3 regions of the Shewanella psychromarinicola genome follow, and region 2 is predicted to be linked to each of the others. Evidence: predicted binding sites of a transcription regulator. Region 2 holds the regulator's gene; each other region holds the start of a gene.
The links. The regulator sigma-54, encoded in region 2, starts transcription at its own class of promoters, with help from an activator protein. The targets are predictions, from matches to a motif close to GTTGGCACGNNNNTNGNNT.
Positions count from the first base shown of each region.

Region 1: a site for sigma-54 is predicted at 1,698-1,716, ahead of EGC80_RS11630 (flagellar hook-length control protein FliK). Genes of this name have one in related genera too.
Region 3: a site for sigma-54 is predicted at 7,707-7,725, ahead of EGC80_RS13950 (nitrate reductase). Genes of this name have one in related genera too.

Region 1 covers NZ_CP034073.1:2,650,291-2,661,332, forward strand. Annotated here, with positions in the region: gene EGC80_RS11630 (flagellar hook-length control protein FliK) at 1-1,573, opposite strand, end outside; gene EGC80_RS11635 (MlaA family lipoprotein) at 1,917-2,696, shown strand; gene EGC80_RS11640 (response regulator) at 2,762-3,883, shown strand; gene EGC80_RS11645 (peptide MFS transporter) at 4,300-5,769, opposite strand; gene EGC80_RS11650 (OmpA family protein) at 6,302-6,949, shown strand; gene EGC80_RS11655 (mechanosensitive ion channel family protein) at 6,975-7,808, shown strand; gene tpx (thiol peroxidase) at 7,875-8,468, shown strand; gene ltaE (low-specificity L-threonine aldolase) at 8,515-9,525, shown strand; gene EGC80_RS11670 (acyl-CoA thioesterase) at 9,748-10,116, shown strand; gene EGC80_RS11675 (cytoplasmic protein) at 10,247-10,612, opposite strand; gene yiaY (L-threonine dehydrogenase) at 10,820-11,042, opposite strand, start outside.
Region 2 covers NZ_CP034073.1:1,830,467-1,841,508, reverse strand. Annotated here, with positions in the region: gene lptB (LPS export ABC transporter ATP-binding protein) at 1-483, shown strand, start outside; gene EGC80_RS07950 (RNA polymerase factor sigma-54) at 626-2,110, shown strand; gene hpf (ribosome hibernation promoting factor) at 2,136-2,423, shown strand; gene ptsN (PTS IIA-like nitrogen regulatory protein PtsN) at 2,426-2,869, shown strand; gene rapZ (RNase adapter RapZ) at 2,866-3,732, shown strand; gene EGC80_RS07930 (HPr family phosphocarrier protein) at 3,749-4,024, shown strand; gene mgtE (magnesium transporter) at 4,490-5,854, shown strand; gene EGC80_RS22410 (hypothetical protein) at 6,377-6,529, shown strand; gene EGC80_RS07920 (transposase) at 6,549-6,800, shown strand; gene EGC80_RS07915 (ABC transporter substrate-binding protein) at 7,856-8,836, shown strand; gene EGC80_RS07910 (diguanylate cyclase) at 8,840-9,985, shown strand; gene EGC80_RS07905 (IS630 family transposase) at 9,948-10,979, opposite strand; gene EGC80_RS07900 (diguanylate cyclase domain-containing protein) at 11,023-11,042, shown strand, end outside.
Region 3 covers NZ_CP034073.1:3,162,635-3,173,676, forward strand. Annotated here, with positions in the region: gene plsX (phosphate acyltransferase PlsX) at 1-433, shown strand, start outside; gene EGC80_RS13910 (beta-ketoacyl-ACP synthase III) at 442-1,401, shown strand; gene fabD (ACP S-malonyltransferase) at 1,435-2,361, shown strand; gene fabG (3-oxoacyl-ACP reductase FabG) at 2,372-3,118, shown strand; gene acpP (acyl carrier protein) at 3,282-3,515, shown strand; gene fabF (beta-ketoacyl-ACP synthase II) at 3,678-4,919, shown strand; gene EGC80_RS13935 (acyl-CoA thioesterase) at 5,039-5,527, shown strand; gene EGC80_RS13940 (NAD(P)-dependent oxidoreductase) at 5,544-6,419, shown strand; gene cctA (tetraheme c-type cytochrome CctA) at 6,827-7,162, shown strand; gene EGC80_RS13950 (nitrate reductase) at 7,765-10,554, shown strand; gene cobA (uroporphyrinogen-III C-methyltransferase) at 10,554-11,042, shown strand, end outside.

The DNA of each region.
Region 1 (11,042 bases), 820 kb from region 2:
CCGCTAAACTGTGCAGTTCACTGCTGAGTAATGCCGGATCGCTTAATGCGCTTAATGGGTGAGGGCTTATTTGAGGTAAGTGTTTAAACAGTTCGCTGGCGAGATTATGAGGAATTTGTTGAGCTAGCTGCTGTTTTATTGGCATCGCACCTGCTTTTGATAAGGCTTTATTCAATACTTCTATTGGTGCTGGATCGCTACTTAACGTGTTGGGTAGCTCATTTTTCGCGCTATTTAGGATGGCGGGTGCGGTATTAGCCTTGGGTGTGTGCTGTTGCGCTAATAATGTTATCGGTAGCGTGACTTGTTGTGCCGTGTTGGCGGTAGTGTTGGGTCGATTAGCTTGCTGTGCCGTATTGGCGTTAGTGGTGTTGGTTAGACTGGCTTGCGGTGCCGTATTGGCGCTAGTGGTGTTGGTTAGATTAGTTTGCTGTGCCGTGTTGCTAGTGGTGTTGGCTAGATTTGCCTGCGGTGCCATGTTGCTAGTGTTTTTGGTTAGACTCGCTTGCTGTGCCGATAGTGTGGATTGGCTTTGTTGCTGTGTTACCGTTGCCGCTGTTTTTACTGCGCGACTATCGGGGGCTATTTTTGGCGAAGACGCAGTTAATCCATAGGGAACTTTTTGTTGGCTATCATTTCCTTTAATCGCATTATCAATTTTTGGCAATGGTGTTGATTCTAGTTTTTTTAGAAACTGGCTGAGGATTTGTGCCGGTTCATTTTTAGTGATGATGATGTTTGTCGCTTGAGGCGACAGGGCTGCTTGCGGCGTTGTTGTGAGTTTAGTTAAATTTACGCTTACTTCTGCAATGACGGGTGTTAGAGCAAGTTGTAGTTGCTGCTGTTGCACCACGACTTTGGCTAAATATTGGCCCGGATGTAGAGCGGTATTTGGTGATAGTTTGATGCTTGTGCCACCGGCAAACGTTAGTTGATTTTGGTCTTGGTCTATTACGGCTGTAGGCAGTGGATAACCTTGAGGCCTTGTTGCTAACGTTGTAAGCTGTTGTGTTGAAACACCATTTTGTTTTGCTAGTTCCTCAAACGCTTGTGGTAAGGCAAGCTGAATGGGTTGTGCTAAAAGCACTAATTGAGTCGCGACCGTTTGGGCTGGCGATGTGATGGTTGACCCCGCTGAAGCCGTCAGAGGTGTTGGCGCAGGAACTGGGTTATTAATGACTTCGACTTGGCCCTGGGGCTGATTTACGCTGGACGCGGCGCGTGCCAAAAGTTTAGCTTGATCGCTTGCAATCACGACTTGGGCTGTTTGTTGTAATAATTTTTGCAGTTCAGCGGTTTTGTTTAGTTGATAGTGTTGATTTTCAATGGTGATGCTGACTTGTGCGCTTGCTGGTGGTTGCAAAACCTTGACCGCTAGTAATACTGGGGCTAAATCTGATTTTGTGGAAGATGACGTGGATAAAACGGATTTTTCATTTGACGTTTGCACAGGCAAAGAAGCGCTATCAGTTTGAGTTTGTTTACGATCTGACAGCGGTTTCTGACTTGCATCAGCAGGTTTAAATGTGTCGGTATTAACCGCTTTTTTGGGAAGCGTTGTTGGCACTGTCATATAAATCCTATCAAACGAATATGTTTATCTATCGAAATCAACCAAGATGTCAGTGAAGAATATCAACTTCATTTACAATTTTTTGATTGATATTGTCAAAAGGCGCACTATCCTTAGCCCCCTGTTACCATTATTGGGGCAACTCATATGGTTTAATTACCATGATAATGAACGATTGCTGGCAACAGACACGTATAAGCAAGGACTGACTGTTAAATATTGTAAGATATCAGCCTAACATTTGCTTGCTAAATTATATCGACTTGAACAAAAATTGCTTTAATAAAAAGATAGAAATGGCAGTTTGTTGAGTGAGACCTTTTGTTATTTTAAAGAGAGTTATATGAAGTATAAATGGATATTACTTCAGGTGATCGTTGCTGTTAGCATGCCAGTGTATGCCGAAGCCGAAGCACCTCAAGTTGACACATCAACACTCGCTGCGGTTGAGTTCAAATATAATGATCCTCTCGATCCATTTGAAGGGATTAACCGCACAATGTGGGATTTTAACTATCTGCTTTTAGACAGATATATTATCCGCCCAGTCGCTCATAGTTATAAAAATTATGTTCCAAACCCAGTAAGAACAGGGGTCAATAATTTTGTTTATAACTTAGAAGAGCCTAGCTCTCTAGTGAATAATACCCTCCAAGGTAAGTGGAAGTGGGCAGCTAATGCTGGCGGGCGTTTTACGGTTAATACCACCATAGGCTTACTGGGTTTAGTGGATGTTGCTGACATGATGGGGATGCATCGCAAACAAGACGATTTCAACGAAGTGTTAGGTTATTATGGTACGCCAAATGGTCCTTATTTTATGGCACCATTTTATGGCCCAATCGTGACAAGAGAAATCGCCTCTGATTGGGTGGATGGTCTATACTTTCCTTTATCGGAATTAACGATGTGGCAGTCAGTACTAAAATGGGGCTTAAAAGGTTTGGATGCCCGCTCTAAAGCCATTGATCAAGAAAGATTATTAGACAATGCTCTTGATCCTTATGCTTTTGTAAAAAATGCCTATTTACAGCATATGGATTACAAAGTTTTTGATGGTGATGTTCCATCATCTCAAGCAGATGATGAGTTACTTGATGAGTATTTAGATGAGCTTGAATAGTCGAGGCATACAGGCTCCTCGACAGTTATGTCTGCGGGGGTGTTGTATGTCTGTGAGGTTGTTGTATGGCACTAACTGATGTCGAGATCCTCTTTGTTGAAGATGACCCGATATTTCGCCATGTCGTTGCTGATTTTTTACAGCAGCAAGGTGCTCGGGTTCAACAAGCATGTGATGGAAATGAAGGCATAACCCTTTTTTCCCATGCTATCTTTGATATTGTTATTGCTGACTTAAGCATGCCAGGCCTTGATGGTTTGTCTATGCTTAAGCAAATGCAAGTTATTAATCCTGCTATACCCGCTATTGTTATTTCTGGTAATGATGTGATGTCTGATGTTGTAGATGCATTGCGCCTCGGTGCCAGTGACTATCTGATTAAGCCTATTGCTGACTTATTCATTATTGAACAAGCAATCGTTCAAGCGATGCATTCAGCCGCTACGCCGATGAATGCATCAGGGCAATCGCATTTACAAGAAATGAATGATTTATCTTACCAAGAGCTCACTGATAATTTATACCTCCTTGAGCAAAATTCTCATGCTGCCAAAAGTGTTCAGCAGCAATTATTTCCTGCGTCGCATATTTATTATCCTAAAGCGGATATTAATTACAGTCTGTTTAAAAATAATGATGTTAGTGCTTACTTTATCGATTCGACTATGGTGGGCGATCATCACTTAGTGATGTATATGGCGCATTTTTTTCCTGAAGATAATAGTGCTGCTTTTGGCTGTGTATTATTGCGCAGCTTTATTAATCAAAAACTTAAGCTGTTTAGAAATGGGTTAAGTAATACCTTAATCGAGCCCAATAGTATGCTGTCTTATCTTAATGATCGTATGGTGAAATCTGGGTTGCATATTAGTACGGATATTATTTATGTGTGCATCGATTTGACTCGCTATTTATTATCAATAGGACAATCAGGTAAAGGGCTAAGGTGTTATTTACGCAATGGTAATAACCTAATGCCTTTGGCATTGCCCGAATCCGCACCTCTTGGTAGTGCGCATTGGAGTAAGCCGAGTATGCAAATTCGTACCTTATTACGGGATGAACAAATTTGTATCGGTACCAATTATTATGAGCATAAACAAAAACTACTTGAGGACCATTATACGGGCCTAGTTTATCAATCAGATATCAAGGCGGGTGGCTTTATTCAGTTGGCTTGTAAGTAATGTGGGATATACCCAAGCCACTTCGTCACTGCTAAGAACAGCTTCGCTGCTAATCAAGCGGGCAAGAGCGATAACAAGCGAACGCTGCGCTCACGGATAAAGCGGTCTCGCGGCTAAGCTCTTGGCTTGTGATCGCTCGTCATCGCTCGTCATCGCTTGTGATCGCTCGTCATCGCTTGATATCGCTTGTCACTGCTAGTGTTGCTTCGCTGCTAAGATTTTATAGCATCCTAGCAGCGCTCTAGGCTTTTAGCTTTTATAGCCTCTAGCCGCGTAGCGTCCTAGCAGCGTAGCGCTCTAGGCTCTTGCTAAGATTTTATAGCCTCTAGCAGCGCCCTAGTTTATCAATAAAAAATCCCCTCACAAGTGAACTTGGAGGGGATTTTTAGTGGGAATAGCTGTTACATCAAAACGGATTAACGTCTAATGGCTTCGTGGTCAGCCGTGACGCCAATTTCTTCTTCTAAAGCTTGTTCTTCAGTTTCATTTTTTGTTTCTGCACCATGCATCCAATCAACAAGTTTGTTTGACATGAAATATAAAATGACTGCAGATATTACCGCTGTAATACCGATCCCAGCAAAAATTGCCATCGCGTTTGCTAGCTGGTCTTCCACTTCGCCGCCATGGCCGATTAATGAACCAATAACACCACCAAGTTTATTTGCCGCTGCAATAAAGAGGAACCAAGTACCCATCATTAATGATGCGATACGCAGTGGAGCAAGTTTAGTCACCATAGACAAACCAATGGGTGATAAGCATAATTCACCCATGGTATGGAAGAAGTAAGCCCCTACTAACCACCACATGCTTGATTTAGCTGAAGCATCGCCGCCCATTTCTAACACCGCGCCAATCATGAATAAGAAACCGACGCCGAGTAAAACCAAACCTAAAGCAAATTTAACTGGAGAGTTAGGTTCATTTTTACCAAGACGGATCCAAATAGCGGCTATCACTGGAGCAAAAATAACAATGAACATCGCATTAAGTGATTGGAACCAAGTGGTCGGTACTTCCCAAGAGCCAATCATACGATCAGTGAAATCGTTAGTGAATAGGTTCATTAAGCCGCCAGCTTGTTCGAAGCCAGCCCAAAATATGATGGTAAATAAGCCCATCACCATAATAACTTTAATGCGGTCACGTTCAATTTTTGTTAACGGCTCTTTGCGGACTTCACCTTTAGCTTCATTCTTGAGTTTTTCAGCTTTAGCTGCGGGAACCGTGCCAATGTCACCCAAGAGTTTTTGGGCGAAAAGGTATTGGATTATCAGTGCTAAAATCATACCGATACCGGCGCAGATAAAGCCTGCTTGGAAGTTACCATCGTAAGCGGCTACTACAAACCCGACAATAATACCCGACAAGAATGCACCTACGTTGATGCCCATATAGAAGATGGTGAATGCACCATCGCGGCGATGATCGCCTGGAGCGTATAGATCACCCACCATAGTTGAAATGTTTGGCTTAAATAGGCCGTTACCTAAAATAAGTACTCCTAAACCTAGATAAAACATTTCAATATCCATTCCTGGCACCCACGCATGAGGTGTACCCAGAATGAATTGGCCTGCAGCCATTAAAAAACCACCAATGTAAATGGCTTTTCGTTGACCTAAATAGGCATCCGCTAACCAGCCACCGATAAGCGGCGTAAGAAATACTAAGCCGGTGAATGTTCCGTATAGCGAAATAGCATCAGCTTGTGACCAGCCGAGGCCATGACCACCATCAGTTTGTACTCTATCAACAAGATAAAGCACCAAAATGGCGCGCATAGCGTAGTAACTAAAACGTTCCCATAGTTCTGTTGTAAAGAGTAAGAACAACCCTTTAGGGTGTCCAAACAGTGTACCTTGAGGTTTTGCGTCACTCATTAAGTCTTCCACCTTAAGCTTGCGATTGCCTGTGAGGAAATATCGTCACAGAAATAATTGTTGTGAGAGTTGTCTATGATTGCTAAATCAGTTAAAGCCCGAAATAACGGGCATTTAAACAAGATGATGCAATACTGAGCAACTTTATTGTCTATTTTTTATAATAAATAATGTCTGTTTGATGTCAAATGCTAACCAAACATCAAAAAGCTAACCTTGTATACCCTTTCCAAGGCGATAAAGTCAATGTTAATGCGGGGAACAGAGAGGTTAAGCTTGTTATAAATTGTGTCAAAGCAATCAAGTAACCTAGAGGCGCGTTAATGATTTGTTTTGTTTTTGTTGACTGGTAAGTTCGGGTTTAATAAGATTTATTGGCATCGAGCCAATATCAATATCATGCTTTAATAACACTCTACTGAAGCCATTTTTCGCAAGGTATTGATTATAAAGTGTTGTCTTTTAATTTATGCAATAAAGAGTTAAAATATGAATTATTAACAGATTTCGATGTCGTGTCGAAGAGGTGTTTATGGCTATCATTCGAACGGTGACATTGATCTTAATGGGATGTTTTATCTACACAGCCCAAGCTTGGGTTGATACCGATTTTGACGGTGTACCAGATAAAAAAGATGCTTGTAATGATACTCCAACTAACAGTGTTGTTATGGCAAATGGTTGTATTGATAGTGAGTTTTTGATTGTTGATGAAGATGCCGAAGATGATGGTGAGTTTGATGAAGCAGAATTAGGCGCAACAATAACCAATAATGCGGCACTTATTGCTGAGCAATGTCGTCAACAGCGAGACGTTTCTGTAGCAGTAGATTGTTTTGGGTCTATACTCCAACCTGTGTATTTTGATTTCGACAAATCAGCGGTGTTGTTAACTCAGCGACCAACATTGGTTAGGGTACAGCAATACATTGAGCAACACCCAGAAGTGCTCATTCGTTTAGATGGTCATACTGATAATGTTGGCAGTGATGCGGTTAACGAGGCCTTGTCTTTAAAACGTGCTGCTACGATTAAAGACTTGCTGGTCAATGAGTACCAATTTCAACCCACGTCGATTGAGATTATTGGGCGGAGTAACTACAAGCCGGTAGCCGATAACGCCACGATAGAAGGTCGTCAGCGTAATCGGCGGGTAGAGTTTATTATTTTGGCAGAGTGATTTTACTATTTTAAAGGAACTGAAAATGGAAGACCTAGCAGGTTTGGACAGTTTAATTCAACAAGCACCAGAATTTCTTATGACCTATGGTCTTAAGGCTCTCGCTGCCATTGTTATTTTTCTTATCGGTAAATATTTTTCCGGTGTCGCAAAACGGTTAACCACAAAATTACTTAACAATCGCAAAGTCGACACTACAGTGGTTTCATTTGTGGCCAACTTAGCGTGGACCTTGGTATTTGTATTTACTATTGTCGCTACACTTGGCCAAGTTGGGGTGCAAACGGCGTCATTGGTTGCGGTTATCGGTGCTGCAGGTTTAGCGGTTGGTTTAGCATTACAAGGTTCGCTTTCTAACTTTGCGTCAGGCGTGTTAATGGTGCTTTTCCGTCCATGTCGCGTGGGTGACTATATCGAAGCGGCTGGTACTGCGGGTACTGTTGATGAGATTACTATTTTTTCAACCCGTTTACGTACCGCTGACAACAAAATGATTATTGCACCTAACTCAGCCATCATGAACAGCACTATCACCAACTATTCTGCTCTAGAAAAGCGTCGTATCGATTTAACGATAGGCGTATCTTATACTGCTAATATCGCGAACACCAAGAAAGTAATAGCGGATATTCTAGATAACAATCAGTTTGTATTAAAAGATCCTGGTTACTTTATCGGTCTCGCTGAGCTGGCTGATAGTTCAATTAACTTTGTCGTGCGTCCGTGGGTTAACACACCAGACTATTGGACTGCACGTTTTCTATTACTTGAGCAAATCAAGAATGCCTTAGATGCAGCAGACATTGAAATTCCATTCCCACAAATGGATTTACATGTGAAAGAAGTTCCAGCAAAATAATATTGCAGGCAAGTTAATATTTTAAGAAACCAGCAAATGCTGGTTTTTTTATACAAGGAGTTTTCCATGAAGCTATTTTCAACCTTTGCAGCGATTACATTATTATCCTCATCTGTTATAAGTACACACAGTTTTGCAGGCGAAAAAACCATGATTACCATGGGGGGGAATCCCGTTGCTTTAGAAGGTAAAATGCCGAGCATCAACATGGCCGCGCCATCATTTACTGTGGTAGATGAAAAGTTTAATCCAGTTAGTTTAAGTGACTTTAAAGGCAAGACGGTGCTGATTAGCGCAGTACCGAGTTTAGATACTGGGGTGTGTGCGTTGCAGACGAAGCGGTTTAATAAAGCGTTTACTAAATTTGATGCTGAAGTGGTGATGTTGACCATTAGCGAGGATTTACCGTTTGCGCAAAAGCGTTTTTGCCAAACCGAAAATATAGATAAAATTAAAGTCTTATCAGATTCAGTATGGCGTGACTTTGGTGAAAAGTACGGTTTGTTGATCAAAGATCGTGGTTTGTTAGCGCGCTCTATTTTTATCATTGATGCCCAAGGAATGCTGAAGTATCAAGAGTTAGTGAATGAAGTCAGTGATCATCCTAACTATGATGCTGCTTTAGCGGCATTAACCGAAATATCATCAGCGGCGAAGTAGTGGCGTCGTTTCAGCGAATATTGAGTAATGAGGATAAAGATGCAGCATGATTGATTTTCGAAGTGATACGGTTACCCAACCGACAGAAGCAATGCGTTTAGCCATGTCTAGAGCAGAGGTCGGTGATGATGTTTATGGTGATGACCCTACCGTCAATAGCTTACAAGATATGGCTGCAGAGATGTTTGGTTTTGATGGGGCCTTGTTTGTGAGTTCTGGCACCCAAGCTAATTTACTGGCGTTAATGTCCCATTGTGATCGCGGAGATGAGTACCTTTGTGGCCAACAAGCCCATAACTATAAGTTTGAAGGTGGCGGGGCGGCAGTATTAGGCAGTATTCAACCTCAACCATTGAACAACCAAGCCAATGGCAGCATTTTACTGAGTGATATTGAAGCTGCGATTAAGCCTGATGATGTGCATTTTGCTCGAACTCGGTTATTGAGTTTAGAAAATACGATTGGCGGTAAGGTATTAAGCCAAGATTATTTAGCCCAAGCACAAAGCCTTGCGTTTAATCGTGGTCTTAAAATCCATTTAGACGGTGCTCGGGTTGCTAATGCTGCGGTTGCACAGGGCATTGCCATTGCCGATATTACCCAATACTTTGATTCAGTATCAATTTGTTTATCAAAAGGCCTGTGCGCGCCGATAGGTTCGATTCTGTTAGGCGATGAGCGGCTAATTGGTAAAGCTACACGTTGGCGTAAAATGCTCGGTGGTGGAATGCGCCAAGCAGGTATTATCGCTGCGGCAGCTAAGTTAGCGATAACTGAGCAGGTCGACCGCTTGGCCGACGACCACCACAATGCTAACACTTTGGCTTTATTATTGGCCGAAATGACTGAATTTACTGTCGATGTTAGCTCAGTGCAGACCAATATGGTATTCGCCACATTAGCAGAACATATTGACCCTAAAGTGTTTGCGGCTACATTGGCAGACAAAGGCATTATTATTAGCCCTAGTCGTCAATTACGTTTAGTGACTCATAAAGATATTACCGCCAACGACATCAGTTTTTTTGTGAATACGGTTAAGCAGGTTATTGGTTAATCATCGAAAGTAAATCAATTTATCAAAGGCCGCACTGAGTGTGGCCTTTACTTTTTTGGTGCAAAGGTGCATTTGTTTTGGGCGTTCTAGTGGTGTTTTTATTGGATATTTATTTTATCTACATGATTATTAAAGGCTAATATACTTGGCTTGATCATTGCTAATAATTTAGAGGTATATACCTACCGCCGCAAAATTAATGAGTCAGATAATGAGGTCACCATGAAATATTTCTCACGTCATATCGTTATGCCTGTTCATCTCAATAGTGGTCAGAGTTTATGTTGTGGTCAACTATTAAGCTGGTTAAACGAAGAAGCCACTATTTTTGCCAGTTGCCAAATGCGCAGTAAATTTCCCATTACCAAAGTGATATCTGAAATTAACTTTATGGCGTCGGCACAAACCGGTGACATCATTGAGTTTGGATTTGAGTTGGTGAGCCTAGGGCAAAGTTCTGTGACGGTTCGTTGTAAAATACGTAATAAAGTGAATCATGCGCCGATTGCCTTTATCGATAAGATAGTGTTTGTTAACGTGAATGAAAAGGGCTTACCCATTCCGCATGGTGCGCGTGCTAATGCCGCTTAATTGCGTTGACTGTTGCTATGATAGGCGAGAGAGAATGGTGACTGGGACTGTTAAGTTGAACCAGCAAAAAAGCATAAAAATAAGGAGCTATAATAGCTCCTTAATGTTAACGGGAAATACACTCGCTATATTATTCGATTTTTGATATACGTTGTTGATAATCATCGATTAAATGCTCCATAATTTCATTAGGAGAGGCATTTTGGCAGCAGTCGTCTAAAATGATTTTAAAGGTGACAAGGGCATGACCATCGTGCTTAAGGCGGCTACTTTGCATAGCAAAATAAGCTTCTTCATTATCGGCTTTTCTAACAACAAAATCTTTTAGTTCGAATGATTTAGTGCCGGAGATATTGTGCCATTTAGTGATACGGTCTAGTGCAATTTCACAAGATTGGTTTACTTCGATATGGTTGAGCCATGTTGCAGGTTGTTCGTTTTCTTTATAATGCGGGCATCGAACGGTGTAATTATATATATGAGTAATTGCTGTCATTGCTTACCTACCTATTCGCTATCTAAGTGTTTTCATCATAGACCTTATTTTTTATATTGGTCAATCCTTATTTCAAGAACTTAGATCTAAGCATCACTTTTTACTAAATTAAAAATAAGCTGTTGTCATTGTTGGTTTTTTACATTAAACGCTAGGCAAAAAAAAACCGCAATTAAATACGGGCTTTAGGCTTTTTTATCAAAGATATCATAACGCGTTAGTGAAAATTTGGCAGATTTCTGCGTGTGTTGCCTGTTTAGGGTTGGTAAAACCACAAGCATCCTTGAGTGCGTTGTCTGCTAAGGTTGGAATATCTTCTGCTTTTACGCCTAATTGGGTTAAATTTTCTGGAATGTTAACGACTTTAGCTAGTTGCTTAATCGCGTCTATTGCCGCTTTAGCGCCTTGCTCGTCTGACATTGCCGTTGTG
Region 2 (11,042 bases):
TACTTACCACAAGAAGCCAGTATTTTCCGTAAACTCACAGTGTATGACAACATTATGGCCGTGTTGCAAACCCGCAAAGAACTCAGTACAAACCAACGTATTGAACAGCTTGAGCATCTATTAGAAGAGTTCCATATTACCCATATTCGAGACAGCCTAGGCATGTCGTTATCGGGTGGTGAACGTCGTCGTGTTGAAATTGCGCGCGCTTTAGCCGCCAATCCAAAATTTATTCTACTCGATGAGCCCTTTGCTGGTGTTGATCCGATTTCTGTCATCGACATAAAAAAAATCATTCAACAACTTAAAAGCCGAGGTCTAGGAGTATTAATTACCGACCATAACGTACGTGAAACGTTAGATGTCTGTGAGCGAGCTTATATCGTCAGCCAAGGTAATTTAATTGCCGAAGGCACACCTGATGAGGTATTGAGCAATCAACAAGTTCGGGCGGTGTACTTAGGTGAACAATTCAAGCTATAGTTACTTTACGGGCCTTTAGTCTATCTAACTCATTTGATTGAACGATATCTAAACAGCGTTAAACATCATTGATGTACGTGACAATCCATTACAGTTTTATAAATTGTCACTTTTATGGAAATCATCTAGGGATAAGCGGTAAATGAAAGCGTCACTCCAACTTAAAATGGGTCAACACTTAACCATGACCCCACAATTGCAGCAAGCCATTCGCTTACTGCAATTATCGTCATTGGAGCTACAGCAAGAAATCCAACAAGCATTGGATTCAAATCCATTACTTGAAATAGAAGATGAGTTTTCTGAAGCAAAAGACCCCGTAAAAGAAAATCGCGACCAAGCTGATACAGACTTCAGTGACAACAGCATTGTCAATATTGAAAAAGACACCTCAACAGTCGACACAGCAGAATCTATGACCAAAGAAACCATGGATGATTTAGCCATGGATACTACATGGGATGAAGTGTACACCGCCTCGCCGATGTCAGGTTCAGGTAGTGCTAGCATGCGCGATGATGACATGCCGTTTCAAGGTGAAACCACCGAAGGTCTGTATGAACATTTAGAATGGCAGAAAAATCTCACTCCCTTTTCAGAGACCGATCTTGCCATTGCCACAGCGATCATCGACGCCGTGGATGAACGCGGTTATTTAACCCAAAGTACCGACGATATTCTCGAAGCCATGGGTGACGAAAATGTTGAGTTAGATGAAGTTGAAGCTGTATTAAAACGAATTCAACACTTTGATCCCGTTGGTGTTGCTGCACGTGATTTAAGTGAATGTTTATTGATCCAATTAGCGCAATTCTCTAACACCACACCCCATATCGATAATGCCCGTTTGCTAATCAAAGACTATTTAACCTTAATTGCTGGGCGTGATTTTAGATTATTGATGCGCAAAACTAAGCTAAAAGAAAATGAGTTACGTGACGCCATCACCCTAATCCAATCACTCAATCCTCGTCCAGGCTTATTGATCACCGCCACCGATGACGAATTCGTTATTCCCGATGTCACGGTACTAAAGAAAAATGGCCGTTGGGTTGTAGAGTTAAACCCAGACAATATGCCCAAAATTGGCGTTAATCAGCAATACGCCGCCATGGCTAGAAGCAGTAAAAATCAGTCTGACAGTCAATTTATTCGAGGCCATTTGCAAGAGGCTAAATGGTTTATTAAAAGTATCGAAAGCCGCAATGATACTCTACTCAAAGTGGCAAATTGCATTGTGCAATTTCAGCAAGGCTTCTTTGAATACGGTGAAGAAGCCATGAAACCTATGGTGCTAAATGATATTGCTGAAGCAGTAGAAATGCATGAATCGACAATTTCACGAGTCACCACACAAAAATATATGCACACCCCACGTGGACTATTTGAACTAAAGTACTTCTTCTCTAGCCATGTCAGCACTGACGATGGCGGGGAATGCTCATCAACAGCAATTCGTGCTTTTATCAAAAAGCTGGTTGCCGCAGAAAACCAGAAAAAACCATTGAGTGACAGTAAAATGGCTCAACTTCTGGCAGAACAAGGCATAAACGTTGCTCGTCGTACGATTGCAAAATACCGAGAAGCAATGCTAATCCCGCCCTCAAACCAACGTAAGAGTTTATAACCTACAAGGTTGTGGAGGATTTTCTATGGATATAAATCTGACTGGACGTCATGTCGAAATAACTGAATCTTTACGTGAGTATGTTAATGGTAAATTTTCAAAGCTTGAACGACACTTCGATCAGATCCATAATGTACACGTTGTACTCCATGTAGACAAATTACAACAAAAAGCAGAAGCCAAAATCCACGTTAATGGCGCAGAGATTTTTGCTATGTCAGAAAATACTGATATGTATGCTGCAATAGACGCCCTGATCGATAAACTCGACCGTCAGGTAATTAAACACAAAGAGAAGTATACAAAACACTAACGATGGAACTTTGTACCATTCTGCAGCCGGAATGCACTACCTGTGCCACACCGGGCAGTAAGAAAAAAGTACTGGAACTCATCAGCAATTTAGTCGCTGCCCAGTATCCAACCCTGTCTTCGCAAGAGGTTTTTGAAAGCCTATTAGCGAGAGAAAAAATGGGTAGCACAGGTATAGGAAATGGCATTGCGATACCTCATGGTCGATTAACGACCATCGATCACCCCATCGCGATATTTGTTAAATGTGAAGAAGCCATTGCCTTTGATGCAATTGATAAGCAGCCCGTGGATATTTTATTTGCTTTGTTAGTACCTGCAGACCAGTGCCAACAACATTTAGGCACGTTATCGAGTATGGCTAAAAAGCTCAGCGATAAGCAAATATTGAAACAGCTTCGCAAAAGCCACAACGCAACAGAACTTTATCGGGTTATAACTGCATGAAACTTGTCATAGTATCGGGACGTTCAGGTTCAGGGAAATCCGTTGCCTTAAGAGTATTAGAAGACCTAGGATATTATTGTGTCGATAATTTGCCTCTACCCCTCATTGGCACATTACTCGCTCAGCTCAAGGGCAGTAATGATTTAGTTGCGATTAGTGTTGATGTCCGCAACATTGCTGAACAAGGCAAAGTGCTTCAAGACCAATTAGCCCTACTTGAACATGACACTGAAATTATCAGCTTCTTTCTAAATTCCAATGATAAAGTGTTACTTAAACGCTACAGCGAAACACGCCGATTGCACCCGTTATCTAAAAATCATATTTCACTGCAAGAAGCGATCAAATTAGAAGGCCGTTTACTTGAGCCTACCGCAAAAATTGTTGACCATTACATTGACACTTCGGCGCTAAATATCTACGAGTTAAGCGACCAAGTTAGGCAAATACTACTAGGCAGTGTCGATAAAGAATTGGTCATTAACTTTGAGTCTTTTGGCTTTAAGCACGGCATGCCGACTGAAGCGGATTTTATGTTTGATGTACGCTTTTTGCCCAATCCACACTGGGAAATAGAATTGCGCCCATTGACAGGATTAGACGAACCCGTACAAGAATTTTTAGGGCGTCAGCCATTGGTCAACAAGTTCATTTGGCAAATTGAAAACCTATTTGAAACCTGGATGCCACACCTAGAACGTAACAATCGCAGTTACCTGACTATCGCGATTGGTTGTACGGGTGGCCAGCATCGTTCGGTATATATTGCAGACCAATTAGCAAAACGATTTAGGCAAGGCAGTAAACACACTGTTAATGCTCGCCACAGAGAATTAAGTATAAGTGAACTCACCGCTAAGTGAGCATAGGATTGCATGAATGATCAAACTTGAACGCCAAGTTACCATTTCCAACAAATTAGGATTACATGCCCGTGCAGCAACAAAACTCGCGGTATTAGCCGCCGATTTTGACGCGAACATCACCTTAACTCAGGGCGAAAAAAACGCCAGTGCCGCAAGTGTGCTTGGGTTGTTAATGCTTGAAAGTGGAATAGGAAAAATGATCACCGTGACCGCAAAGGGTCCAGATGCCGAAGTAGCATTAAATGCAGTGTGTGATCTGATTAATGCTAAATTTGATGAATCTTGCTAAATCAGTGAAGAGTACGATTCGCGAGTCACTCACTTTTTAATCCACTATTATTCTTATTACACGTGGCCTAACCAAACTGTCACGACATTGATGCTCAACGGTAGACATCAGTCCCTCGATAATATTAGCCCTTAGGTTTATCTCACGCAGTTGATACCCATCTGATTAAGTATCAGTTCACTCTGCGGGAGTTTAGCGTTTAACATAATACAGATATCGCCGCTTTCAGCAACGGATCCAGTATGACTCTGCATCCGTGCAGTCGTCCGTCAATATGATGTATAGCAGCGTAGACCATGCATAATTTCGTCCAGAGGAAACGACTCAAGTATCCCATTTCGGCGTTACATTGTCTTACAAGCAGACAACGATTATTGCACCAATACGCCTTAAACAGAAAAACCTGAGCAGCCCAGAATGATTACATACTTTATGATATAAGTATGATGAATAGGAAGTAGATATATGGGTAAAGAGTACCTAGATAATGAGATAACCGAACAACGCCTCAATCAACTCGTTCAAGCGCTAGACAGTGGTTTGTTTGTTCATGCTCGTAACATGTTGCACACCATGTCACCTAACGATGTCGCCCTAATTCTCGAATCATCACCGCCCAAAAATCGACAAGTGTTATGGCAACTCATTGACCAACAATATGCGGGTGAAATTCTTGACGAATTAGGTGAAGAGCTTAAAGATTCACTCATTAGCAGCATGACACCAGAAAAGCTCGCCCAGGCCACAATAGGTATGGACACAGATGATCTCGCCTATATTCTTCGCAGCTTACCCGATGGTGTTTACAAGAAAGTACTTAAGTCAATGCGCAGCCAGGACAGGGATAGAGTAGAACAAGCACTGCGCTATCCTGATGATACGGCAGGCAGTATCATGAACACCGATACCGTCACCTTACGACCCGATGTCAATATCGAAGTGGTATTACGTTATTTACGTCAACGGGGAAACTTACCCGATACTACCGACACCTTATATGTTGTTGACCGTCAAGATCATGTTTTAGGCGGAGTAAGATTAGTCGATTTATTAACCTGCGATCCAAGCGTAACCGTCCGAAGCATTATGGACACAGAGTTAGAAAGTATTCCGGTTGAGATGTCTGATAAAGATGTAGCCCAAAAATTTGAACGACTCGATTGGCTATCCGCCCCAGTCGTCGACAGCCAAGCAAAATTGCTTGGCCGGATCACCATCGATGACATTATCGATGTGATCCGCGAAGATGCCGAGCATTCAATGATGGGGATGGCAGGGATGGATGATGATGAGGATACCTTTGGCCCAGTGCTAAAAAGTACGCTAAGACGCTCCCTGTGGTTAACGATTAACTTATTTGCTGCGTTACTTGCCTCGTCTGTCAGTAACATGTTCGAAGGCACCTTAGAGCAATTTGCCACCATCGCGATTTTAATGACCATAGTTCCGAGTATGGGCGGGGTTGCCGGTAATCAAACCTTAGCACTGGTGATCCGTGGTATTGCACTTGGGCATATTGGCCAAAGTAACTCACGTTGGTTGATTGGTAAAGAACTCAGCATTGGATTATTAAACGGCTTAATGTGGTCTATATTGGTATTTTTTGCAGTATGGCTGTGGAAAGATGACATCGCGTTAGGAGGGTTAATTGGTTGTGCTATGCTGATTAATATGACGGTTGCAGGCTTTGCTGGCGCCACTATTCCAATAATGTTAAAAAAGTTAAATATTGACCCAGCATTAGCCGGTGGCATGGTATTAACCACGGTGACAGATGTGGTTGGCTTATTTGCATTTTTAGGCCTAGCCACATTGTTCTTAATCCACTAGCTCATTCATTTGATTGGTGCACACCATGTCGTCCAGTGAAATTGCAAACTCTAGCGCAATTCCCCGGACGACTTTGCCCCCGCCATACATCGCTAGCCTGTTTAACATGCGTCTTCACGCCCGGATCACTTACCAAGATGACGTCCATTAAAGCCATATCATCAAACCCACTCCTTGTATGATTTTTTAAACCATCCACTCGGAATAACTCATTCGACTATAACGCCTTGCTCATCTTGTCATTAAGATGACCTTTTGCTGCCATATTGGTCATCCATACTGTGCAGCATCGACCACTTCAGCGATAAATAATCGCCATAGCATCTTTCACCAATTTAGTGCAATTGCACCAAACTAACCAATAGGTAAGTAATAACCCATTGACAATAAAATATTAAATACTTGATAAATAACAGATTAAATTTTCCTACAACGTTGGCACAAAGTTTCCATATAACAACTCATACCCACTAAGAGGTAGTTTTATTGTAAAGCATTCCATTGTAGTTGTAGGAGATAGCGATGAAGAAAATTAACTTAAGTCGTCAGATTAAATCGGTCAGTATCATGCTCAATAATATCGTTCAACAATGCCGACAAAATATTTTTTTCTTAGCGCATCTCGGTTGCAGCCAGTGGGATGATGTTGAAACTCGCTCAGGCAAACATAAATAAATCAGCAGGAGGTTATTTGATGAATATGTCAAATACGAGACAGTATCCAGTGGAATTACAAAGACAAGTAATTGATGAAGTCAAAAACCATAACAGATTATTGTCTGATGTAGCAAAGCAATACGGTGTATCAGCTAAAACCGTTTACCAATGGGTAAGAAGTAATGATCTTCGCCAAATGAGAAGCAAAAGCGCTATCGTGTCAGAAATAGCCCATTTACAACAAAAAATCACTCAGCTAAGTCAACAGTTACATACGATGGCAAGCTAAGCATATACGCTTGAGATAGCGTTTAAACTATCTTAAGCCATAATGACTGGAAATTCAGTTAACCGTTTTGGCAAGGATGTTTGATAGTGTTAGCAACTCGTCCCCCAGCAAGTTGAAAACAAAGCAACAAACATTCTAATAATAAGCGCAAAATACTTGCATCCTTGCCGCTTTATTGCTCCACCGTTAGTCGTTAAGGAAGCCGGCTAACATAACAGTTAAGGCGTTATTGGTTCCCCAGATGTAATAGCCAATAACGTCATTTTTATTAAGGTGTTTTAGCTTTAGCCATTGACGGCGCGATTGTCACCATTAACAGAGCTAAATATCAAAACCGTTTTGGCAAGGATGTTTGATAGTGTTAGCAACTCGTCCCCCAGCAAGTTGATAACAGAGCAACAAACATTCTAATAATAAGCGCAAAATACTTGCATCCTTGCCGCTTTATTGACAGTTCAGGCGTTATTGGTTCCCCAGATGTAATAGCCAATAACGTCATTTTTATTTCAGCCTTTGGCTGATAGCTCAAAGCCAAATAATAATAATGAGCTTGAGCAACGCCCTAAAGCTTCAATTGATACTCAATGATTGCGTTAGGGTGGTGATACCACCGCAGCATAAATAATAATATAAATATAAATAAACTATGCAAACAAAAGCCCCAATGCAAAGGATGCATTGGGGCTTTTTCATACTCATAAGTTAACCTTAGTCGGAGTAATACCAATCGAATTCATTCTCTGCTCATGCATAAAACAGCTTAACCGAAATATAGCCGTTATGGCTCGGTGTCCATCAGTGATCGTCTCACTAATTTAACAAATAAGTATCTGAATTAAATGGTAAATAATATTTATTTTCACAATGGCCGCCACTATGAATCACTTTACTTAGTAAATTAATGATTAACAAGAAGCTTAGTATTTCCGTTATTAATTGATAATATTAAAAAAAAACGATTATATTGACCAATATTTCTCACAAAAAATAATACATTAACTACACTTAACATTATTTATCTTTTGACTGAAATCTCACTTATGCACAAAGTGTTAATGATTATTTTTTGGAGCCTAATCGCGATTGGCATTGCGGGTTGTGATCTTAATCAAAACTCATCCATCAAGACCTTAGCCGCAAAGGGTCCGATTAAAATTGCTGTTTCTAATACGCCACTTTCTGCACCCTTTTTTATTGCCGAACAACAAGGTTATTTTAAGCGTAATAATCTTAATATTGAGTTAGTTAGATTAGATGGTGGGGTGAAATGCTTCAATGCGCTGCTCAATAAACAAGTGGATCTCGCCACTGCCTCTGAAACTGTGGTGATGTTTAATAGTTTTAAACAAACAAACTTTTCCGTATTAGCCAGTTTTGTCGAATCAGATAACGATCTCAAATTACTTAGCCTAGTACCGCAAAAATATCATCAGCTGAATAATCTAGCCAACGTCCGCGTAGGGATAGTAAAAAGCAGTGCTAGTGAGTTTTTTTTCGATAGTTTACTGATTATGTATAATAAAACTCAACAGCCTATCGAGCGCATTTATTTACGTGCAGATCAGCTTATTCCAGCATTATTAAATAATGAAGTTGATATTATTTCAGCTTGGGAGCCATTAAGTTATTTGTTAACACAACAAATAACCTCAAATACAAAAGTCATCAATAGCCGCGGTCTATATCACTTATCCTTTAACTTAATCGAGCTTAAACAAACGACGTTATCAGCCTCAGAAAAGTTAGCTCTACTCAAAGCAATTAATGACGCAATAGACTATATTCATACACACTCAGATCTTGCTCAGGTAGACATTAGTCGCATCTTGAATATCGATCCTTCCCAACTGCATTATTCTTGGAATGACTATACTTTTAGATTATCCCTCAGTAATGCACTTTTTTCTAACATTCAAATTCAAAGCCAATGGGCCATCGACAATCAATTAGTTCCGACAGAAAAGAGCGTCGACTTCAGGCAAGTTATCGATCGTCAATTACTTGAAGATTTTATGAATTCAGAGGCTGGATGGTAATTTATGATGTTATCTAAGCGCCTAAAGCTAACCGCAACACTCTGCACACTTCTCACGTTCATTGTTGGTTTATCGCTGATCCAAATTCACAACTATCAGCAGCAAATATATCGCCAACTCAATTACTCAATGAAGTTGCAGATCAACATTGATAGCTTGCGAAGCCAGCTGTGGCTTTACCAAGAATATACCGATGGCCAGGGGCTTTCAGAGCTGAATAAACGCCAAACAGAACTGGCCCAAAATCTCGCAGAAGATATCAACTGGGCGATACAACAAAAACTCATTATCGCAAATCTTAATCAGCTCAATAGCAATATTAGAAAGCTCATCAATACGCAAAATAGCTACCACAGCAAACAAGTCGATGTTTCATCAACACTGATTGCCGAACAATTATTTAAAGCTAAATACAGCATGACCATTGAAGAAATGACCGAAGAAATGTTCCGACTTCATCAATTATCAATTAAACAAGCGAGTCAAACACAGCAAAAATTATTATACCTCGTTGGAGCCGTACTGTTACTACTCGCGATTTTGGTTACGGCATGGTCTTTTATAACGCTGATTCGATTTAAAAAAGGATTGGCTTCACTTAAACAAGGGATGAACGCGCTTGCTGCTGGGGATTTAACCAGCCAGATTAATTTCACTGATACCGATGAGTTATCTGCACTTGCCGATAACTTTAATAAAATGAAACAATCACTCGCCCAAATTACGATCAAAAAAGAAGAGTTAAAACAAGAAGTAGACAGTCAAACCCACAAACTGATCGAACAACAAGACAGGCTCATTTTCCTAGCTGAACATGACGAACTAACAGGGATTTACAATCGTCGTGCGTTTATAAAAAAAATAGATACTGCGATCGCAAGAGATTTACGTGGCGAGGATCAAGCAGCTTTATTGTTTCTTGATTTGAATAAATTTAAAGACATTAACGATTCACTCGGCCACAGTATTGGCGATGACGTTATAATGATCATAGCCTCACGCTTAGTAAACAACTTGCGAGCAACCGATATGGTCGGTCGATTCGGAGGAGATGAATTTATCGTATGGCTCGATATGATCACCGGGCCTATCGATATATACTCAAGTGAATTCAAACTGCAGTTTTTAATTTCTGAAAGTTATCATTAATTGTATCACCGAGTGTATCGGCAATATCGGGGAGGGTGATGCTAAAAAAGTCAGTGATTTTTCGTCGGAATTCTTTTGTCGTTGCGAAGTATTGCCCATTCCTCGCATGTTTATTCATCACCTTCCACAATCGTTCTATTGGGTTTAAATTTGGACTATAAGGCGGCAGGTAATGCAATGTTATATTCAGATTTTTAGCCTCTTTAACCACTAAGGCATTTCGATGGTATCCAGCGCCATCAAGCACCAAATGGATAACACCACTTGTTGAGTAACGCGCTCTAATTTGGTTTAAAAAATCGATGATGGATGCACCGTTAACCGTTTTGCTATATTGCTCAATGACCGCTTCTGTTAAGTGACCAAGTCGGATTGCACCAACCACGTTAATACGGGTTCGGCTTCCCGTCGTTTCTATCGGTTTATCAACGCCTTTTTTTATCCAGCCAGCGGTGATTTTTGTGGCTTGGGTCGGATGAACCGCATCCATAAATAATAACGGTTCATCAGGGGTTAACGAGGATTTTAGTTGCTCATAATATTCAATGAAAGCCGTTTGTTTGTCTTCATCAAATTTGTGAGGAACCCCTTTAGGGTTTTTATAGCTGAACTGATGTTTATGCAGCCATTTATTGAGGCCTGACACTGTGTACTTAATCTGAAATTGTTCTGAGATATAAGCGACTATTTGATGGCTATGCAAGTAGGTCACCTCACACAGGTGTGCAATCAATAGTTCAGTTTGCTCTTGACTCAGATAACTTAAGGAGCCGCCACTATTACACGTGAGTTTTTGGTCGTGAGCATAGGCATCAATGTATCGAACTACGGTCGTTTCGTGAATACGTAACGCTTGGGCAATCATTGGCGTTGGCCAATTTTCATCGCGTAGTAAAATGGCTTTAATGCGATCACACTCACGCCTATCACTCGAGCTTTTATGTCGAGTTTCCAATGCTACTTTTTGTTCTGGCGAGAGTGTAATTTGTTTCATGGGGCTATGATGATCCCATTTGGGACAAAATCAAGCATTTTCAATGATCACGGGTATAGAACA
Region 3 (11,042 bases), 1.3 Mb from region 2:
CGGTCAAATTCTACAACATACCGAGCAAATTAATTATATTGGCTTTGTAGAAGGCGATGAAATTTACACAGGTAATGTGGATGTGATTGTTTGCGACGGATTTGTCGGCAATATTACCTTAAAGACTTCAGAAGGCATTGCAAAACTGTTAGTACACCAATTAAAACGCGGCTTAAATGACGGTTTTTTTGTTCGTTTACTCTCCAAACTCATCGCTCCTCGTATACAAGCTGTTCTCAGTAAGATGAACCCCGACCACTATAACGGTGCAAGTCTGATAGGATTGCGCGGAATAGTAGTAAAGAGTCATGGTAACGCGGATGAAGCTGCATTTTTACAAGCATTAAATTTAGCAGCAACAGAAGCAAAACGTCGTCTTCCTGAAATGATTAAAGATCGTTTGGAGTCGATTCTTTTAGACATCAATAGCTGATCTCATATATGCAAACAAAAATTCTCGGAACAGGTAGCTATCTACCTGTGCAAGTTCGTAGCAATCAAGATCTCGAAAAAATGGTTGAAACCACTGACCAATGGATTGTTGACCGAACCGGTATTTCTGAGCGGCGTATTGCTGCAACAGACGAATCGGTTTCAACAATGGGTTATCAAGCGGCATTAAAAGCGCTTGAAATGGCGGGGCTCGAAGCAAGTGATCTTGATATGATTGTTTGTGGAACCACAAGTGCCTCAAACGCATTTCCTGCTGCGGCATGCGAAATTCAAGCCTCATTAGGCGTCAAAAATATCCCTGCCTTTGATATTGCTGCCGCGTGTTCTGGTTTTATTTATGCTTTATCGGTTGCGGATCAATTTGTTAAAACCGGTGCCGCTAAAAAAGTACTGGTTATTGGTTCCGATGTGTTGTCGCGAATGTGTGATCCTTCTGACCGCTCCACTGTAATTTTATTTGGTGATGGTGCGGGCGCTGCGATTATTGGTGCCAGTGATACTCCCGGTATCATTGCGACACATATTTATGCTGATGGGAGCCAGGGGGACTTATTAAAATGTTCTTTCCCACCTCGAGCGAATGAAAGTTCTGAAGCTGTCGGTTTTATGACGATGAAAGGTAACGATGTGTTTAAAGTGGCGGTAACTCAGTTGTCTAATGTGGTCACCGAAACCTTGCTCCTTAATAATGTCGATAAATCAGAAATTGACTGGTTAGTGCCACATCAAGCTAATTTCCGCATTATCAAGGCAACAGCAAAGAAACTTAACATGAGTTTAGACAAAGTCATTCTCACATTAGCTAAACACGGCAATACCTCTGCGGCATCAGTACCGATAGCGCTTGACGAAGCCGTTAGAGATGGCCGAATCCAGCGTGGACATTTATTACTACTCGAAGCATTTGGCGGTGGTTTTGCTTGGGGCAGTGCACTAATCCGTTTTTAATTTTGAAATTTATTTTTATACAGGTAACCGTTGATGGAAAATGTTGCTTTTGTATTTCCTGGCCAAGGTTCACAGGCCGTAGGAATGTTAGCTGAATTGGCTCAAAATCATGTCATTATTGGGCAAACCTTTGCCCAAGCAAGTGATGCGTTAGGTTATGATTTATGGGATCTTGTTGCCAATGGCCCAGCTGAAACCTTAAATGAAACAGATAAAACCCAGCCTGCATTGCTCACGGCAAGCGTGGCTATCTGGCGCGCATATCAGGCATCGAACAAGCCCATGCCCTCATTACTTGCAGGTCACAGTCTTGGTGAATACTCTGCGTTAGTGTGCGGTGGTGTGATTGAATTTACTGATGCAGTTAAATTAGTTGAGCTTCGTGGTAAATTAATGCAACAAGCCGTTCCAGCTGGGTCTGGCGCGATGTATGCCATTATTGGCCTTGATGATGATGCTATTGCCAAAGTGTGCGCAGAGTCTGCTGAAGGCTGTGTGGTGAGCCCTGTTAACTACAATAGTCCAGGTCAAGTGGTTATCGCGGGTGAAAAAGCCGCCGTTGAACGCGCTGCTGCTGCATGTAAAGCTGCTGGTGCTAAAATGACAGTGGCATTGCCAGTGAGCGTGCCATCACATTGTGCGTTAATGAAGCCAGCAGCTGATGAATTAGCCAAAGCCTTAATGGAAGTGACGTTCTCTGAACCTATAATTAATGTTGTTAACAATGTTGATGTGGCAATGCCGACAAATGCTCAGGCCATTAAAGATGCTTTAGTGCGTCAATTGTATTGTCCAGTGCGTTGGCGTGAGTCGGTTGAATTTATGGCGACACAAGGTGTTACAAAATTAATAGAGTGTGGACCAGGGAAAGTATTAACCGGTTTAACAAAAAGAATTAATAAATCGATATCCGCTCAAGCGGTCAATGATGTTGCTTCATTTGCAGCATTAGTCGAATAAAGGAGTTGATATGAGCTTTAGCATTAATTTAGACGGCAAAGTTGCCTTGGTGACGGGGGCCAGTCGTGGCATTGGCCGAGCGATTGCTGAATCGTTAGTACAAGCCGGCGCGATGGTTATCGGAACGGCAACCAGTGAAAAAGGCGCCGCGGCGATCCAAGCATACTTGGGTGACAAAGGCTTTGGGATGGTGTTAAATGTCACTGATACTCAGTCAGTGGCTGATTTATATAGCCAGATCAAAGAAAAAGCCGGTGAAGTTGATATTCTCATCAACAACGCAGGTATTACCCGTGATAATTTATTGATGCGGATGAAAGATGATGAATGGCAAGATATTATTGACACTAATTTGACATCACTATTTAAATTGTCTAAACCAGTAATGCGATCTATGATGAAAAAGCGTTTCGGACGTATTATCAGCATCGGTTCTGTTGTGGGTACAATGGGCAATGCAGGCCAAGTAAATTACTCGGCTGCCAAAGCGGGTTTGATTGGATTTACAAAATCTCTTGCAAGAGAGGTTGCATCTCGTCAAATAACAGTGAATGCTGTTGCACCTGGATTTATTCAGACAGATATGACAGATGAGCTGACAGTAGAGCAGCAACAAGCTATCATGTCGCAAGTTCCGATGGAACGATTAGGGCAAGCACAAGAAATTGCCAATGCAGTATTGTTTTTGGCCTCGGATTCAGCCGCTTATATCACAGGCGAAACATTGCATGTGAATGGCGGCATGTACATGGTTTAAGAGCGATAGGTAGGCAACTACCTTCATTTGAGTCAGTGTTAGTGACAATTCAATGTTATTTTTTGTGGTTAGACCACAAAATCTAAGCTTGCATTGTTATCTAATTCGAATAAACTACTCGCAATCTTACGCAAGTGCGTAATTTGAATAGGAAAGAAAACTAATGAGCAACATCGAAGAACGTGTAAAGAAAATCATCATCGAGCAACTTGGCGTTAAAGAAGAAGACGTTAAATCAGCTGCTTCTTTTGTAGACGATTTAGGCGCAGATTCTCTAGACACTGTTGAATTGGTTATGGCTCTAGAAGAAGAGTTTGACACCGAGATCCCTGACGAAGAAGCTGAAAAGATCACTACTGTTCAAGCAGCGATCGATTACGTTTCTAAGAATCAGTAATCAAGAATTCACAAAAACAGGCGGCATTTATGCCGCCTGTTTTTGTTTAAAGCATTTGTAAACGCTCGTTCCATTTAATTGCATTAGAACATCCTTCCTTATACTTCTTTATCTATATCGCAATAATGGCATCGTGGCAGATTTTATTTAAAGGTGAATATCATGTCTAAACGTCGTGTCGTCATCACAGGTCTTGGCCTCGTGACTCCAGTAGGTAATGATGTCGAGTCTTGTTGGAATGCCTTACTGGCTGGTAAGAGTGGTATTGCTCCCATTACCAAATTTGATGCCAGTGGTTTTAATACTCGTTTCAGTGGCTCAGTAAAAGATTTTGACGTCGAACAATATTTAACGAAAAAAGATGCCCGTAAAATGGATTTATTTATCCAATATGGCATAGCTGCAGGTATTCAAGCAGTAAAAGACTCTGGCCTAGAGATGAGCCAAGAAAACCCTGCTCGTGTGGGTGTTGCTATTGGTGCCGGTATGGGCGGTATGTGGTTAATTGAGCAAGGCCATTCGGCATTACTCAATGGCGGACCACGCAAGGTGTCGCCTTTTTTTGTGCCGAGCACCATTATTAATATGATCGCCGGCCACTTGTCAATTATGTACGGTATGACAGGGCCCAATTTTGCGGTTACCACAGCTTGTACTACCGGTGTGCATAACATTGGTTTTGCCGCTCGGACTATTGCTTATGGTGATGCCGATGTTATGGTCGCCGGTGGTGCTGAAGATGTCACTAGCCCATTAGGGGTTGCTGGTTTTAGTTCAGCTAAAGCATTATCTACTCGTAATGACGACCCAACAGCAGCAAGTCGCCCATGGGACAAAGACCGTGATGGTTTTGTCATTGGCGACGGTGCAGGTGTCATTGTGATGGAAGAATATGAACGAGCTAAAGCACGTGGCGCTAAAATTTACGGCGAGCTGGTTGGTTTTGGCATGAGTGGTGATGCATTCCACATGACATCACCACCGAGTGATGGCGCTGGTGCTGCGGCGGCTATGGTCAATGCCATTAACGATGCACAAATTGAAAAAGAGCTAGTGGGCTATATCAATGCCCATGGCACATCAACGAATGCAGGTGATAAAGCCGAAGTGGCTGCGGTGAAATCTGTGTTTGGGCCACATGCCTATGATGTATTGGTGAGCTCGACCAAATCAATGACCGGTCATTTACTCGGTGCTGCAGGTGCTGTTGAAGCAATCATTACTTTGTTGGCATTACGTGATCAGCATATTCCTCCTACTATTAATTTAGACAATCCTGATGAAGGTTGTGATTTAGATTTTGTCGCACACACTTCTCGTCGTCATCAATTTGATTACGCATTATGTAATTCATTTGGTTTTGGTGGCACCAACGGTTCATTATTGTTTAAAAAAATCAATTAATGATAGTGACATAGATAAAAAGCGCCGATGGCGCTTTTTTTGTATGTTTAAGCTTTTTTTGGATTAAGACAAAGTGTATCGTTAATTTCCGATACATCCTGCGATGACTTGGAGGCTTTATGGCCGGTATAGATAGAAAGCTTACGTTACGTTTTTTGGCTGAGCCTGCAGATGTCAATTTCGGCGGTAAAGTACACGGCGGCGCCGTAATGAAATGGATCGATTTAGCGGCTTACGCTACCGCTGCAGGTTGGAGTGGTAAGTATTGTATTACCGTCTATGCAGGGGGTATTCGTTTTGTTAAACCCATTCACGTTGGCCATATTGTTGAGGTGACGGGTAAAGTGATTTATACCGGCAGCACATCTATGCATGTCGCAATTGATGTTAAGGCTGGCGATCCTAAAGATTCAGAGCGTTATCTCACGACCCATTGTATTGTGATTATGGTGGCGGTTGATGATGAAGGCAAACCCACCTCGGTACCTGAATGGATCCCAACGACAGCCGACGATATTCATTTACGTGATACAGCATTACGTTTAATGGACATGCGTAAGCGTATTGGCGCCGAAATGGAAGCTCACGTTAAACCTTCAGTAGCATAAATAAAAGGGACAAATCATGGCCAAGGTAGCATTTATTGGGTTAGGCGTTATGGGGTATCCTATGGCGGGACATTTAGTTAAACAGGGTCACGATTTGACCGTGTATAACCGAACGGCCAGTAAAGCTCAACAATGGGTTGAGCAGTATGGCGGTCGACGCGCGGATACACCAAAAGCCGCGGCTAAAGGACAAGACATTGTGTTTACCTGTGTGGGTAATGATGATGATTTACGTCAAGTGGTATTGGGTGATCAAGGCGCCATTCACGGTATGCATGCAGGTGCTATTTTGGTCGACCATACCACAGCTTCAGCCGATGTCGCGCGCGACATTGCCGCCCAATTGACCCCACAAAATATTGGCTTTTTAGATGCGCCTGTTTCAGGTGGCCAAGCGGGTGCTGAAAATGGTGTGTTAACCGTGATGATGGGCGGTGAACAGGCTGATTTTAATACGGTTAAACCCGTTATTGATGCATATAGTCGCTGTGCTGAATTGCTTGGACCTGCAGGTTCGGGTCAGTTGACTAAAATGGTCAATCAAATTTGTATTGCGGGTGTGGTTCAAGGCTTAGCTGAAGGACTTCATTTTGCAAAGAGTGCGGGTTTAGATGGCTTAAAAGTCATTGAGGTCATCAGTAAAGGTGCTGCACAAAGTTGGCAGATGGAGAATCGTTATCAGACTATGTGGCAAGGTCAATATGATTTCGGCTTTGCTATCGATTGGATGCGAAAAGACTTAGGCATTGCCCTAGATGAAGCTCGCCGAAATGGTAGCCATTTACCTGTCGCGGCATTAGTTGATCAGTTTTATTCTGAAGTTCAGGCGATGAAAGGCAACCGTTGGGATACTTCTAGTTTACTCGCTCGTTTAGAAAAATCTCGCAGTTAATATCAACAAAGCATTATTATAAATGTGATAGCTCAACGATAGCCCCAACATTAGTCGGGGCTTTTTATTGGCGCCAACCCAACTTAAATTAACCATGACTACATTAGCTATCATTGGTGGTAAGTCGGTTTGTTGACTAAAAACCATTGCGTTACATGATGTGGCGCACATACTCCAAATGTTAACGCTGCTATTATTACCTAATCTATATTAATTTTGCTTAAAGTAGATTGATTAGCTACGTTTATATTACCATTCAATTTTCGATTTTTTTATGAATTGTTTTTATGAATTGTTGATAAATAAAGTTGTTGAGTAAACCCTTAAGTAAAGTGTCGTACTGCAGTGTGATGATCCGCGTCAGATAAAAAGAATGCGGGCACACACTAAAATTGGAGGAATGAAAAGTGAGCAATAAATTACTAAGTACATTGTTTGCGGCCGGTTTCGCGGTAATGATGATGTCTTCTGCATCATTTGCTGCTGATGAGACCCTCGCTGAGTTTCATGTTGAAATGGGTGGCTGTGAAAACTGTCACGCTGATGGAGAGCCATCATCAGATGGTGTATATGAATTTGAACAATGTCAAAGTTGTCATGGTTCTCTTGCTGAAATGGATGATAACCATAAGCCGCATGATGGTATGTTAATGTGTGCAGATTGCCACGCACCACATGACGCAAAAGTAGGCGAAGTACCAACGTGTGATACATGTCATGACGATGGCCGTACTGCAAAATAAGCTATCTTGATAGCTGAAAAATACCGACTTTATGTCGGTATTTTTGTTTTTATTCTTTTAATAACTGACTAAAACCTTACATCTGTCTGCATAAATAAGCCTAACTTAACCTCAATCCGGTATACGGAGTGGGGTAAACCGATCGGGATCAGTCTATTTCAAGTCATAGATATAACTTGCCATTATTTTTGGTTAGCGAGGCGATGAGGGAGGCTTGTTTACCCGTTTGGGCTAAAGCCTGATGAATTTATTCAGCAAAAGATAGGCAGTGTTGCCACTCGACTTGCAGGCATTCCCATTGGTTACGCCTCTGCGTTGTATCAACTGACTAGAAAAAACTATTCCTACCTCAATATGCCTTGAGTTGATGATTTGCTTATAAGGGATGAAACAACAAGGTAATACCTCTTTATAGGTATTAAAATCCCTTTATTTTCAGATAGATGCGCAACAAAAGTGCGCAGGCCTGCACTTTTGTTGCACAAATATTGCGGTTATCAATCTAGACGGTTTTTATTTCTATTGTAAATCAGTAAGTTAATTTTTTGGCACAGCTTTCGCAGTAGTTAACTATGAAATAATCAAGGTGAAAGGGTAGATGTATGTCAAAGATCCAATCGAGTTGTGCTTATTGTGGTGTCGGGTGTGGCGTAAGCGTGTCACCGAACAAAGCGGATTGGACTGATATAAATACAGCTGATTTATCATTAGTGGGTGATATCAATCATCCTGCAAATTACGGTCATTTATGTGCTAAAGGTGAACGCTTACTCGACAGTTTAGATCAGCCCAATGTGCTACGTTATCCAAAATATCGTTCAGGTAAACCCCTTGATTGGAATAGTGCGAGCACCTTAATTGCTGATACTTTTGCACAAACCATTGCTGAGCATGGCCCCGGCTCTGTTGCCCTTTATCTTTCAGGGCAATTACTCACTGAAGATTATTATGTCGCGAATAAGTTCGCCAAAGGTTTTTTAAAAACGGCTAACATCGATACTAACTCTCGTTTATGTATGTCGTCAGCGGTGAGTGCAATGCAACGCGCTTTTGGTGAAGACGTGGTGCCAGCTTGCTTTGATGACCTAGAGCAAGCAGAAGTCATCGTGCTGGTGGGTGCTAACACTGCTTGGACTCATCCGGTGCTTTTTCAACGAATATTAGCGGCTAAAAAAACCAATAATGCCCGTTTAGTGGTTATCGACCCGCTATCAACCGCGACAGCTAAACAAGCGGATTTACATTTAGCGATTACCCCAGGTGCCGATTTAGCATTATTTCATGGCTTACTGGGTTATTTAGCCGATCAAAATTGTGTTGATCACACTTACATTGCAGCACACACCGAGGGTTTTGATTCTGTTGTGTCCGAGGCGCAACAATTAAGTGCCAATTTAGCCGAACTCGCAAATCAAGTGGGAGTATCTGTTACTCGTCTTACTGAGTTTTATCAATTAGTGGCGGGTCATAAAAAAGTACTTACCGCATCTTGTCAGGGAGTGAATCAATCAACTATAGGCACAGATACCACCAATGCGATGATTAACTGTCATCTTGCCTTAGGTCAAATTGGACAAATAGGCAGTGGATTCTTTTCGTTAACCGGACAACCTAATGCTATGGGCGGCCGTGAAGTCGGTGGTTTAGCGAGCCAGTTAGCCTGTCATATGGGATTTTCAGCACCTGAACGTCAGCTATTAGCTGATTTCTGGCAAACCGACAGCGTAGCCGAACAAAAAGGCTTAGCAGCAGTAGAGATGTTTGATGCCCTTGCCGATGGCAAAATTAAAGCGATTTGGATTATGGGTACCAACCCAGTGGTGTCGTTACCTAATAGTGAAAAAATTGCCAAAGCCTTAGCCGATTGCCCCTTTGTAGTGGTATCTGAAATTAGCCCAGACTCAGATACCGCCAAGCTTGCTGATGTGTTATTGCCAGCGCAAGGTTGGTCAGAAAAATGCGGTACTGTGACCAACAGTGAACGCACCATTACCCGCCAGCGTGGGTTTATTACCCCCAAAGGTCAAGCTAAAGCTGATTGGTGGGCTATGAGCCAAGTGGCCAAAAAAATGGGCTTTCACGGATTTGATTTTGAAGATAACGCCAGTGTTTTCAACGAATTTTCAGCCATGTCTGCTCGAGTAAAACAGCAGTTTCCTAACAAAGTATTTGATTTAACTGGCTTAGCCGACTTATCAAAAGGGCAATATGATGCGTTACTGCCAACACAATGGCCTATTGCTTCTGCTACGCAAATAGGCCAGCGAGGCGGGCGAGTTTTCAGTGATGGTGTGTTTGCCACTGCAAGTGGTAAAGCGCAATTTGTCGCGCCAGCGCCTGTTAATCCATCAGAGCAGTCGTTAACCAACAACACACTGTTATTAAACAGCTGCCGTAGTCGCGATCAGTGGCATACCATGACTCGCACCGGACATATCGCCAGTTTACGAGCCAGCATTCCTGAGCCTGTTATTCATTTACATTCATCACAGCTGCGTGATTTCTCGTTAATCGACGGTGGTTTGGTGCGAATTCAATCAGCACTGACCCCGCACTCAATGGATGCCAATGCGACCATATTGTCGTCAGCCTTCACTGTGGCACGCGCCGTTGTCGATGACGATATGCCAGCCAATGTGGCATCGATGTCGATGCATTGGTCGGCGCAGTTCTCTATGACCAAAGGGGTGAATCAGGCGTTAGATGCCCGTGTTGATCCAATATCAAAGCAACCAGGATTTAAGTGTCAACCAGTGATATTAAGCCCCGTTCTACTTGCGCTGCAAGGTGTTGTTTTTGGTCAACACGACTCTTCTGCTCACGGGCTATGCTGGCAAGTTGCACAAACGCTGGAGAACGGAGTGTGTCATCACATTGGTTTTACAGATACCAACGACGGTTTTGCCTACCAAGCGACAGCCTATTCACTTAAATGGACCTTAACGGTAGATGGCCAGCCTTTATATATCCAATGCAATATGGATAAAGGATTACTTAAGGCATTAAAAGTGTTGTCTCACACTCAAGTGAATGTGGGCTTAAATCAGATGAATACGTTTATTGGCAAGCCTGTCGACAAGCAGTTAATGAAGTTGCTACATCAGCAAATTAAAGCCGGTAATAGCCCGTTAATCTGTGCTTGTACAGGGGTATCCGAAGCGAGCATTAACGACGAAATCAATCAACAATTTAACGACCAAGTGATGGGTGACGGTTTAGCCAACATCAGTTTTCAACAGGCATTAGATAGCACTCAATCATTATTAGGTTGCGGGCGTCAATGTGGCAGTTGTCACAGTGAAGTAAAGCAGTGTGCCAAGCAAAGTTGGCTGGATGCATTATCGTACACCGAAATTGAACATCAACATGCAGTAGAAGAGGACGTTGCCTAATGAATAGCGTAGACGCAATGATAAAAGGTCATCAGCCAATTAACTCTTTAGGCTGTCTTACTGATGGATTACCTACAAGCGAACTGCAAGCTGGCGAAGTCGCCATTGTTGGCGCAGGTTGTGGTCAATTGGATTTGATGACCATTAAGGCGGCGCGGATTGTTGCCCAAGCCGATGCACTCGTGTTTGACAGCCTTGTTAGCAGCGATATTTTAACCTTAGTGACGCCATCTTGTCAGCGCCACTTTGTCGGTAAACGTTGCGGCCAGCCCAGTGTTAATCAAGAAGATATTAATGCGTTATTACTGAGCTTGGCACAGCAAGGGTTTAAAGTGGTGCGCTTAAAAGGCGGAGACCCGCATATTTTCGGTCGCGGCTCAGAAGAGGCGCTTTACTTGGCTCAGCAGGGGATCCGTTCGCAGTTTATTGCCGGTGTTACCGCCGCGTTAGGTTGTGCTTCTAGCACAGGTATTCCACTGACTTTTCGA